Regions from separate parts of the Streptococcus sp. DTU_2020_1000888_1_SI_GRL_NUU_041A genome, predicted to be linked through region 2. Evidence: predicted binding sites of a transcription regulator. Region 2 holds the regulator's gene; the other holds the start of a gene.
What was found. Region 2 encodes CtsR, which represses protease genes until heat stress. Its sites were predicted from a motif close to TTGGTCAAAAAAGGTCAAANA; they were not measured.

Region 1 (6,105 bases), 490 kb from region 2:
CATGTTTGAAATCAAAATTTCATAGTGAAGAGGAGCTTGTGTAAAAACAACATCGCTGTTTCCAGCAGAATAAACTTCGACTAATATCGCATCGGTGCTTTCCAATTGGCTTTTGACAAGGTCAGCATGACTGTTTGTTGTATTAATAAGCTTCATACGATTTCCTCCTGCTTTATACCTGCTATTATTATAACATGTTTGCTATAAATTGTGAATGATTTCTTTAAGCTTTAAGTGTATTTTTCCAGGCTTGGATACCCCATTTATGGCTGCCGCGTTTTAGTGTTTCAATAGCTTCTTCGACTGGGAACCAGGCAAGCTGGTTGAAATCTTCCAGCGGTTTTTGGACTTCTTGGAAAGAGGTGACCTCATACAGGTAGGCCGGGTTGTAGAAATGGGTGTCGCGATGGCGGGAGTAAAAATATTCATCAGCTTGTCCAAGATAGCGTCCAAGCTGGGCCGTGAATCCAAGTTCTTCCATCAGCTCGCGTTCAAGCGCAGTCTGATGGTTTTCCCCCTCTTCAATCTCTCCACCGGGCAGAAACCAAGCCCCGTTAGGTGCCTGAACCAAAATAATCTTTTCTTTCTTTTCGTCTGGGATAACGGCATAGACTCCGTAGCGGGTCACATATTCTACATTTGCTTCCTTTTCACCAAAGGTTGGATTTGTCATTCTAATATCCTCAATCTCTAGTCAGTTTACTATCTATCATAATGGACTAAGGACCAGCTGTCAAGAATTTACTCGGTTTATTGGACAGAAAAAGAATGATAGTCCTTGAAAGAAATCCCCTTCAAATAATAAATTCCTTCCTCTGACCGTTTAGAAAACTCTTCTTTATAGGAATGGTAAAACATTTTTAGAAGAAATTGTTATAATAGGAGCGAGGTGGTTTTATGACAGAAAGCAGACTTTTTAAAATCCTATATCTTCTTTTAGAGCAGGGCCGCACAACAGCTCCCGAATTGGCCTCACTATTTGAAGTATCCATTCGGACCATCTATCGAGATGTGGACAAGCTGAGTTTGGCAGGAATCCCCATTTATTGCAGCCCAGGCAAGGGTGGGGGTATTTTTCTGATGAAGGATTTTGTCTTAGACAAGGCCTTGTTTTCAGAGTCTGAGAGGGATGAGCTATTAGCTGTTCTTCAAGGCCTGCAGATTTTAACAGATGGCGAGCAAGTAGAGACCCTGTCTAAGCTACAGTCCTTGTTTCAAGTTCAGGCAACTTCCTGGCTGGAGGTGGATTTCACTGACTGGCGCAAGAAAGCAGATCAGAAAGAACTGTTTGATACCATTAAGCAAGCGATCTTGCAAAGAAGAGTCTTGTCTTTTTCTTACTTGAATGGGCATGGAGAAAGAGAGCAGCGCAAGATAGAGGCGCTGAAGTTAGTATTTAAAAGCCAAAATTGGTATGTTGCTGGCTTTTGTCGTTTAAGACAAGCTCTGCGCTTTTTTAAACTCAGCAGAATGAGAGACTGTCAGATGTTAGAGGAACGATTTAAGCAGAGAGTCTTGGATGAGAAATTTAGCCCCGAGGAGTGGCTAGGAGATACTGTAAAAGTCCTCTTGAAATTTGACCGGAAGCATGCCTTTCGGGTGTACGAGGAGTTTTCAGAAGCAGAGATAGAGGAGACTGATGGGAGCCTTTATGTCCAAACGCATTTGCCGAGTCACGATAGTCTTTATACCTACTTGCTATCCTTTTTGGATGGAGTTGAAATCATGGAGCCGTCTCGGTTACGGGAAGAATTCAAAGAAAAGTTAAAAGCTATTGCCGATATTTATAAAAGCTGACAGAGGTTGTCAGCTTTTCTTTGCTATACTGTTTGTAGTAAAGAAAGGAGGGCTCTCTCATGAAATATGAATGGAGAAAAGCCAATCGAGAATTCTATCAAATCAAGTCTGCACCCTGTCTCATAGATGTTCCTGCCCAGTCTTTTATCATGATTGACGGCAAGGGCAATCCTAATGCTGCAGACTTTTCGGAACGAGTTGGTGCTCTGTACAGCTTAGCCTATGCTATCAAGATGAACTACAAAAAGACAGCGGCCGATCAAGAATTTACTGATTTTACAGTTTATCCCTTGGAAGGACTTTGGCAGCAAGAGCAAGCAGGAGAACTGATTAAAGAAGAATTGATTTATACCATTATGATTGGGCAGCCGGACTTTATCACTGAAGAGATGGTGAAAAAGGCTCTGGAACAAGTCCGTGTCAAAAAGCCTAATCCTCTCTATGACGAGATTCGTTTTGAAGAAATGACGGAAGGAGAGTGTGTCGCCATGCTGCATCTGGGTCCTTTTGACGAAGAACCTCAATCCTTCACTAAAATGGATACCTTTTGCGAGATTCACCAGCTGAAACGGATTTCACACACTCATAGAGAAATCTATCTCAATAATCTAAATCGGACAGACCCTAGCAAGCTGAAAACAATTCTGCGCTATAGGGTTCAGAAAAATCAATAAATAAATAGAGCGGAAAACCAACTGTTTTCTGCTCTATTTTGTCGACAATTATTTTTCTTCTTGTGATGAATTAACTGACTCTGTACTTTCAGTTTTCTTTGCTGACTTGATGAGAATCTTGCCATTGCTGGTCATGATAGCTTTGAGACCTTTTTCGCTTGGATTTTCCAGATAGAAGTCAGTAATAGCATCTTCGATATGGTCCTGAATGGTACGGCGCAATGGGCGAGCGCCCATTTTTGGATCGTAGCCCAGATCGACCAATTTTTCCTTGACCTTCTCCGTAACATCCAGATGAATGTCGTTGGTTGCCAAACGTTGATTGACATCGTCCAGCATCAGGTTGACGATTTGCAGCAGATTGTCCTTGCTGAGCGCCTGGAATTCGATAATGCCGTCAAAGCGGTTCATAAACTCAGGACTGAAGAAGTTCCCTAATTCACCCAAAACGGAGTTGGTGCGGCCTTCACGCGCTGCCCCAAAGCCGACACTGGCTTCAGCTTTGCCGGTTCCGGCATTGGATGTCATGATGATAATGGTGTCCTTGAAGCTAACAGTCCGGCCTTGACCATCGGTCAGGCGGCCATCATCTAGAACCTGTAGGAACATGTGCATAACATCGGGATGGGCCTTTTCTACCTCATCCAGCAGAATGAGTGAGTAGGGATTGCGGCGGACGCGCTCAGTCAATTGACCAGCTTCATCATAGCCAACATAGCCCGGAGGGGCACCGACCAGCTTGGCCACGCTGTGTTTCTCCATGTATTCACTCATATCAAAGCGAATCATACTGTCAGCCGAGCCAAATAGCTCAATGGCTAGTTGCTTAGACAGCTCAGTCTTACCGACACCAGTAGGTCCGACAAAGAGGAAGCTGCCGATTGGGCGATTAGGACTTCCCAGTCCGACCCGGTTGCGGCGGATGGCCTTGGCAATCTTATCCACAGCATCGTCTTGGCCGATGACATGGGCCTTTAAGTCACTGGCAAGATTGACCAGCTGAGACTGTTCCTTTTCTTTGAGGTCGCCAACTGGGATATTGGTTTTTTGCTCTACAATGTGCTCAATCGTTTTCTCGCTGATAATCGGAGTATCCTTGTCTAGTACACTTGTCTGCTGGAGTTCCTTGTACTTGGCAATCTGGTCACGGAAGTAAGCTGCTTTCTCGAAATCTTCGTCACGGGTTGCCTGAGCCTTGAGGTTTTCAGCCTCAATCAGACGTTGGTCAATGACTTTGGGATCAACGAAGTTGAGGGTCAGATTCATCTTGGATCCAGCCTCATCCAAGAGGTCAATAGCCTTGTCTGGCAGGAAGCGATCTTGAATGTAGCGGTTGGAGAGAAGGGCAGCCGCTTCAATGGCCGCATCCGTGTACTTGACGTGATGGTAGTCTTCGTATTTTTTCTGAATCCCTTTGAGGATGGTAATCGTTTCCTCTACCGTCGGCTCGTCTACCTTAACGGGCTGCATCCGGCGCTCCAGTGCAGCATCCTTCTCGATGATACGGTATTCATTAAGGGTGGTTGCTCCAACCATCTGGAGTTCTCCGCGAGCCAGAGCTGGTTTGAGGATGTTCCCAGCGTCCATATTGCCATCGCCAGCAGAGCCTGCTCCGACAATTTCATGGATTTCATCAATAAAGAGAATGACATCCTGACGAGAACGAATCTCATCAATGAGCTTCTGCATCCGTTCCTCAAATTGGCCACGGATACCAGTTCCCTGCACTAAGCTGACAACGTCTAGGCGGATAACTTCCTTGCCTTGGAGTTTATGAGGCACATCACCATCAACAATTTTTTGGGACAAGCCTTCCACCACGGCAGTTTTTCCGACTCCTGGCTCTCCGATAAGAACAGGATTGTTTTTGGTGCGGCGGTTGAGGATTTCAATGACACGGACGATTTCTTCATCACGGCCAATAACAGGGTCAATCTCGCCTCGGCGAGCCAACTCAGTCACGTTGATACCAAACTCTTCCAGCAGGCCTTTTGGCTTTTGCGGACTTGGCTGAGGCTGACCACCCTTGCTAGGATTGGAACCGTAGCCGCCACCGCCTCCATAGGCTCCGCCAGATTGGGTAGGAGGAGTAGGCGGTTCCTGAGGCTGTTGGAAATTGCTGAGGCTGTTGAAGAAGTCATCGATAGGGTCTGTTCCGTGATTGTTGGCATTAGCGATTCCGCCGAACAAGGAATGTTCAGGATCTGTTTTCATGATTTGGTAGCAGTTTTGGCACAAATCCACCTGCTGTTTATGGCCATTTACGTTGGTATAAAGGTGAATCGTAGATTCATTGATTTTACAATTTTGGCAAAGCATGCAGATACCTCTTTTCTTTTAGTGTGCAAGCTATTTATAGAAATGATTAAAGGTCAAAAATAGTCAAAGTTTTATAGTTTCATTATATCAGTATTCTCGAACTTTGCAAGAATTTACTACAAAATCCTCCCTTAGACCGAGCAGAATGAAAACAAATTCTTGAAAAATTACAAAAAATTGGCTTTTAGTGGTATTTCAGCAGCTATTTATGGTAAAATAAGAGGGAACTAAGTAAATAGGAGAAACAAAATGGAATCACATTTAGTTAGAATTATTAACCGCTTAGAAGCTATGGCTAAGGATGGCGGAAATTTGAAACGTAATTTTGAGCGTGAAGGAGTGGTTGTAGCAGAAGTAGCTTACAGTTACGACGAAGAAAACGGCTCTGTCTTCACCTTGCGTGATGTTGCAGCGCGTGAGACCTATACTTTCGACAGCATTGATTTGATTGCAATGGAAATTTATGAATTACTCTACTAAAAAGCACGTCGTTGCTTTTTATTTTTACCCTTTTTATCTTGTTTTGAAAAAGATTTAGTAGGTCTGAAAATTTTACCACTAGCTGCCAATGAATCCTCGTCTTATAACCTTGTATAAGAAAAAGTTATAGGCTGGGCACAGATTTTTTTGGTATAATGAAAAAGATAATGAAAAAGAAATGAGAATGACATGGCCCAGATTATTGATGGTAGAGGTTTGGCAGAGAAGCTTCAGAAAAAATTAGCTGAAAAAACGGCTCGCCTCAAAGAAAAGACAGGTCAGGTACCGGGCTTGGTAGTGATTGTGGTGGGAAATAATCCAGCCAGTCAAATCTACGTACGTAATAAAGAGCGCTCAGCCTTGGCTGCTGGCTTTCGGAGTAAGGTAGAACGTCTGCCAGAAGAGACTAGCCAAGAAGAGCTCTTGAGCTTGATTGAAACCTATAATCAAAATCCTGACTGGCATGGGATTTTGGTCCAGCTGCCCTTGCCTGAGCATATCGATGATGAAGCTGTGCTGCTGGCCATTGATCCAGACAAGGATGTTGATGGCTTTCATCCGCTTAATATGGGCAAACTATGGAGCGGCCATCCTGTTATGATTCCAGCTACTCCTGCGGGAATTATGGCAATGTTCCATGAATATGGCATTGAACTGGAAGGCAAGCGAGCGGTTGTCATCGGGCGGAGTAATATTGTTGGTAAGCCCATGGCTCAGCTGCTTTTGGCTAAGAATGCGACGGTTACTCTAACACATTCACGGACCCACAATCTAGCCAAGACTGCTAAGCGGGCAGATATTTTGGTGGTCGCTATCGGACGTGGACATTTTGTGA
Region 2 (6,105 bases):
GTCAGGAAAATAGTTATTAAATTCCTTTGCATTTGAGGAAATTATGGTATAATAGGGCTAGAAAGAAGCAGAAGCCCATAGGCTTTTTTATTTAGGAAAGGATGAACTCATGGACAGTTTTGACAAAGGCTGGTTTGTACTGCAGACCTATTCAGGTTATGAAAACAAAGTAAAAGAAAATCTTTTGCAGCGCGCTCAGACTTATAATATGCTGGAAAATATCTTGCGCGTGGAAATCCCTACTCAGACCGTGCAAGTAGAGAAAAATGGCAAGACCAAGGAAATCGAAGAAAACCGCTTCCCTGGTTATGTCTTGGTGGAAATGGTAATGACAGACGAAGCTTGGTTTGTCGTGCGGAATACTCCGAATGTAACAGGATTTGTCGGGTCACACGGAAACCGCTCTAAACCAACGCCGCTCTTGGAAGAAGAGATTCGCAACATTCTCATCTCCATGGGTCAAACAGTGCAGGAATTTGACTTGGATGTCAAGGTTGGAGATACCGTTCGTATCATTGATGGTGCCTTCACTGACTATACAGGTAAGATTACTGAGATTGATAATAACAAGGTCAAGATGATTATTTCCATGTTTGGCAATGACACCGTGGCTGAAGTTAATCTTAGCCAAATTGCAGAACTTTAATTGACGAAGCCGCTATCCTCGTCAAAAATAAAATCCAAGACTTTTTTCAGTCTTGGATTTTTGTGTTTTTGGAACGAAGTGTGAGATTACTTATCCTTAATGACGGAGTCAATAATGTCTTTAGTTTGTTTCATTTGATAGGTAGACATTACCCCAACGATTTGATTATTCTGAGTAGAGAAATTAATAGAGTTCTATAAAATCTAAAGTTTAAAATAGCAAATTTACATTTTACGGTTCAACAATCTGATAGACTTTATCTTGATCGAACATGACGCTGTAATCTTTGCCATCTTGACCTTCCCATCCAAAAACAGTTGAGTGGCCAAAGACTGCGATTGTTTCTGGGCGTCCATGTTTAGCAACGACCTCCTGCGCGGACATCCCAGGTTGCACATCCTTGAGATTGTTGATTTTCTTAGGATTAGGTAGGCTGGCTGTCTTGGTAGTTACTGCTCCCTGGTCACTAAAACTTATCAAGATGCTGTAATCAGTTCCTCGCCAAAAGCCGCCACTTCCCATATCTGAGTCAGCGGGTCCCATTTTGCTGACAACCTCATCTTTGGTGCTGGGAGTAGGACCAGCAGATCCTATAAGGGACTCAACTTTTATGGTTTTAAATTCAGCCCATTTTGGAATTTCAGGGATATCCCCAAGAGCTTCCAGAGCCTCTCCCTGATCAATTAGGCTGATTTGAGCATTAGGGTCCTTGCGAGTATTAGAGCTAGAAGAAGTAGAGTAGTCTTCATCATCTTCACTAGAAGAGGAACTTTTTTTGCTAGATTCCTTTGTTGAGGTTGAACTTTTCGAAGCTTTGAGGGAGCTAGGCGTCTTTTTTCTTTGCTGCGTCTGCTTGGCAGGTATGCAGGCTGAGAGAGCTAGCAGAGAGAGAAGGCTGAGGGCATAGAAGCTAACTTTTTTCATAATCAATCTTTTTTCCTTTCGCTGATGATGAATGATATTTTTATAATATTATATCAGCAAAGTTTGCTAGAAACAATAGGAAATGCAATAAAAAAGCCCTTTGGTGGGCTTCTAGAAATATATTTACGAAGGCGGTAGACGGATTTGAACCGACGATCAAGCTTTTGCAGAGCCGTGCCTTACCACTTGGCTATACCGCCGCAACTCTTATTATTCTATCGTAAATACTTGCTTTCGTCAAGAGTCTTTCAAAGTCAAATCAGAAAATATTAGGCGCTACCATTCTGAACGCTTCAGGAACAAATGTTCAGCTGAGAGGTAGAATTCGTACTTAGTGGCAGAAAATCTGGTAAATGCCTTGTCAAAGAGCTGCGCATTTGTTATAATAGAGAGTGCCGTGTAAATGGCAAAATACTCATTTTAGATGAATTGTGGGACTGTTGCCCTCGGGTGGTCCTGCGAGCTGAAATCTAAAAGAGGAAAAAAACAAAAAGGAGAATTTACTCATGGCAGTAATTTCAATGAAACAACTTCTTGAGGCTGGTGTTCACTTTGGTCACCAAACTCGTCGCTGGAACCCTAAGATGGCTAAATACATCTTCACTGAGCGTAACGGTATCCACGTAATCGACTTGCAGCAAACTGTAAAGTATGCTGACCAAGCTTACGACTTTATGCGTGATGCTGCTGCTAACGATGCAGTTATCCTCTTCGTTGGTACTAAAAAGCAAGCTGCTGACGCTGTCAAAGAAGAAGCAGAACGTTCAGGTCAATACTTCATCAACCACCGTTGGTTGGGTGGAACTCTTACAAACTGGTCTACTATCCAAAAACGTGTAGCTCGTTTGAAAGAAATCAAACGCATGGAAGAAGACGGAACTTTCGAAGTTCTTCCTAAGAAAGAAGTCGCTCTTCTCAACAAACAACGTGCTCGTCTTGAAAAATTCTTGGGCGGTATCGAAGATATGCCTCGTATCCCAGATGTGATGTACGTAGTTGACCCTCATAAAGAGCAAATCGCTGTTAAGGAAGCTAAGAAATTAGGTATCCCAGTGGTTGCCATGGTTGATACTAACACTGATCCTGATGATATCGATGTGATTATCCCAGCGAACGACGATGCAATCCGTGCGGTTAAATTGATCACTGCGAAAATGGCTGATGCTGTTATCGAAGGCCGTCAAGGTGAAGATAGCGTTGAATCAGTAGAAGCAGAATTGGCTGCAACTGAAACTCAAGCAGATTCTATCGAAGAAATCGTTGAAGTTGTTGAAGGTTCAAACGAATAATCAGTAAACTAACCTAAAGGGGCAGGGCTCAGCCCAGCTCCTTTATTTACATTAAAAAATAGGAGAAGAAAAATGGCAGAAATTACAGCTAAGCTTGTCAAAGAATTGCGTGAAAAATCTGGTGCTGGTGTCATGGACGCTAAAAAAGCACTTGTTGAAACTGATGGTGACATCGAAAAAGCGATTGAATTACTTCGCGAAAAAGGGATGGCAAAAGCAGCTAAGAAAGCTGACCGTGTTGCCGCTGAAGGTCTGACAGGTGTTTATGTAAACGGTAATGTTGCCGCTGTTGTTGAAGTGAATGCTGAAACTGACTTCGTTGCGAAAAATGCTCAATTTGTTGACTTGGTAAATGCAACTGCGAAAGTAATCGCTGAAGGCAAACCAGCTAACAACGAAGAAGCGCTTGCTTTGACAATGCCTTCAGGTGAAACTCTTGAAGCTGCATACGTATCTGCAACTGCAACTATCGGAGAAAAAATCTCTTTCCGTCGCTTTGCATTGATTGAAAAGACAGATGCTCAACACTTTGGTGCTTACCAACACAACGGTGGCCGTATCGGAGTTATCTCCGTTATCGAAGGTGGAGACGATGCTCTTGCTAAGCAAATCTCTATGCACATTGCTGCGATGAAACCAACTGTTCTTTCATACAAAGAATTGGATGAGCAATTTGTTAAAGATGAATTGGCACAATTGAACCACGTCATCGATCAAGACAACGAAAGCCGTGCAATGGTTGGTAAGCCAGCTCTTCCACACTTGAAATACGGTTCTAAAGCTCAATTGACTGATGCAGTTGTTGCTCAAGCTGAAGAAGACATCAAGGCTGAGTTGGCTGCTGAAGGCAAACCTGAAAAGATTTGGGACAAGATTATCCCAGGTAAAATGGATCGCTTCATGCTTGACAACACTAAAGTTGACCAAGCATACACACTTCTTGCACAAGTATACATCATGGATGACAGCAAGACAGTTGAAGCTTACCTTGAATCAGTAAATGCTTCAGTAGTTGAGTTCGCTCGCTTTGAAGTTGGTGAAGGTATCGAGAAAGCTGCTAACGACTTTGAAAACGAAGTAGCTGCAACAATGGCTGCTGCTCTTGGTCAAAATTAATCGCTTTTAGCTTAGAAATAGAACGATAAAAAGGTCTGAGGTTTTTTCTCAGACCTTTTCATTTGTAGCATTTTGAAACATCAAGTTTAGAATGGTGAGTAGCATCACTTAGCTGCTTTTTCTCTTTCTTCCTTATGAGCAATCAAGCCGTTGGTAAAAATCAAGACTACCAATATGAAGAGAAGAGCTGTGGTTTGGGGGTAAGTTAGGCTAAACTGGTAGACTTTGGTAATAAACAAAAGGGGCAGAGTAACCACCATCATAATCAGAAAGCTATACCATTTGACTCGGTTGCTGACCAGCTCCTGTTCGAAGAGCAGGGGAGCATAAAGACAGGCGATGAGAGCTCCGATAGGAATATCAACATAGTCAGCAGAAAAGATGGTGAAAATACTCAGGGCTGCAAAGAGCCATTTGAGCACATGACGAGAATAGTTGAGCCAATCCATTTTCATTGGATTATCCTCCTTGTTTAGATGATCGTTGGCAGGCAGAAGTTTCTGTCTGTCTTTTCCTTGTGGATTTCCACCTATATTATAACGCTTTAAAAGCAAAAAGCAAGCGGTTACACAAACCTGACAAAGCTTTTTCACTAGTTTGAATTGTCAGATCTTTCAGTCATCCCTTTTTCTTTTAAAATAGAGACTTTTCCGGTATAATATTAGTCAAAGATAGTCAATGTTAGAGAAACAAGGAAAAAAGAAATTTATTCTGAAATTCTCAACTGGAAAGGGAAGTCATGGGTGCAAAAAACACATCGGACAGTATTGAAGCATATATCAAGTCTATTCTGGCTCAGGCAGGAATGGTTGAACTGAAACGCAGTGAACTGGCTGATGTTTTTCAGGTGGTTCCCAGTCAGATTAACTATGTGATTAAGACGCGTTTTACGGAAAGCCGGGGCTATATCGTCGAGAGTAAGCGTGGCGGCGGAGGCTATATTCGGATTGGAAAGATAGAATTTTCCGACCGGCATCAGATGCTTTGCGGCCTGTACGACAGTGTGGGAGAGCGTGTCAGCCAGCAGGTTTTCACAGATGTTATTCAGCTTCTTTTTGACGAGAAGATTATGACTGAACGTGAGGGCAATCTAATCTTGTCAACAGCATCGGACTTGATTTTAGGTGATGGAGCTGCGGTGATTCGTGCCCGGATATTAAAAAAGATTTTACAACAACTAGACAGAAAAGGAATGGAATCATAAATGAAATACTCAAAAGCCTTAATAGAAAGCTTGGAAGCAGCCCAGCTCTTGGCCGGCCATTTTACGACAGATTATCTGGAATCATGGCATCTGCTGATTGCTCTGGCTAATAATCCCTACAGCGTTGCTGGCTCAGTCCTCAATGAGTTTCCTGTGGAAGTTGATGGATTTGAAGAAGCGGCTTTTCAGATTACTGGTCAGGCTTATCAGAAAGACGGTCACTTCGAGCTGCTGCCTTTTTCTTATCGCTTAGAGGAGCTGTTTGAGGAAGCGGGGCAGATTGCAGAAGCTGTTCGGGCTAAGCATGTAGGTACTGAGCATGTGCTGCTGGCCATGCTATTTGACCGGGGGACCTTGGCCTCTCGTATTCTGGAATTTACCGGCTTTAGCTACGAGGACAAAGAGCAGGGGCCGAAAATCAGTGATTTGCGAAAGGTCTTGGAGCAGCGAGCTGGCTGGGGCAAGGAAGATATCAAGGCTATTCGCAGTCTGAATAAGGGAGTAATGGCCGCTAAGCAGACCATGGCCAATATGATGGGTATGCCAGCTTCTACCAGCGGGGGGCTAGAAGACTACACTCGAGATTTGACGGAGCTGGCTAGAGATGGCCGATTGGAGCCCGTAATTGGCCGTGATCAGGAAATTTCACGAATAGTTCAGATTCTCAGTCGCAAGACTAAAAACAATCCAGTGCTGGTTGGAGATGCTGGGGTTGGTAAGACAGCTCTGGCTTTAGGTCTGGCCCAGCGTGTGGCAGCTGGTCAGGTTCCTGCTGAACTTGCCAAGATGCGGGTTTTGGAACTGGACTTGATGAATGTAGTTGCTGGAACTCGCTTTCGCGGAGATTTCGAGGAGCGGATGAACAACATCATCAATGACATTGAAGAAGATGGTCATGTTATTCTTTTCATCGATGAACTTCATAC

Region 1: the regulator CtsR is predicted to act here: its motif matches at 4,840-4,860, upstream of RSK81_RS03315 (ATP-dependent Clp protease ATP-binding subunit).

The regions. Positions count from the first base shown of each region.
Region 1 covers NZ_CP135591.1:644,702-650,806, forward strand. The annotation lists gene RSK81_RS03295 (DUF1827 family protein) at 1-156, opposite strand, end outside; gene RSK81_RS03300 (NUDIX hydrolase) at 224-673, opposite strand; gene RSK81_RS03305 (YafY family protein) at 898-1,797, shown strand; gene RSK81_RS03310 (GyrI-like domain-containing protein) at 1,857-2,471, shown strand; gene RSK81_RS03315 (ATP-dependent Clp protease ATP-binding subunit) at 2,520-4,790, opposite strand; gene RSK81_RS03320 (DUF1797 family protein) at 5,040-5,270, shown strand; gene RSK81_RS03325 (bifunctional methylenetetrahydrofolate dehydrogenase/methenyltetrahydrofolate cyclohydrolase) at 5,460-6,105, shown strand, end outside.
Region 2 covers NZ_CP135591.1:155,702-161,806, forward strand. The annotation lists gene nusG (transcription termination/antitermination protein NusG) at 110-646, shown strand; gene RSK81_RS00850 (hypothetical protein) at 878-1,570, opposite strand; tRNA gene RSK81_RS00855 (tRNA-Cys) at 1,700-1,770, opposite strand; gene rpsB (30S ribosomal protein S2) at 2,077-2,859, shown strand; gene tsf (translation elongation factor Ts) at 2,932-3,975, shown strand; gene RSK81_RS00870 (hypothetical protein) at 4,080-4,568, opposite strand; gene RSK81_RS00875 (CtsR family transcriptional regulator) at 4,715-5,179, shown strand; gene RSK81_RS00880 (ATP-dependent Clp protease ATP-binding subunit) at 5,180-6,105, shown strand, end outside.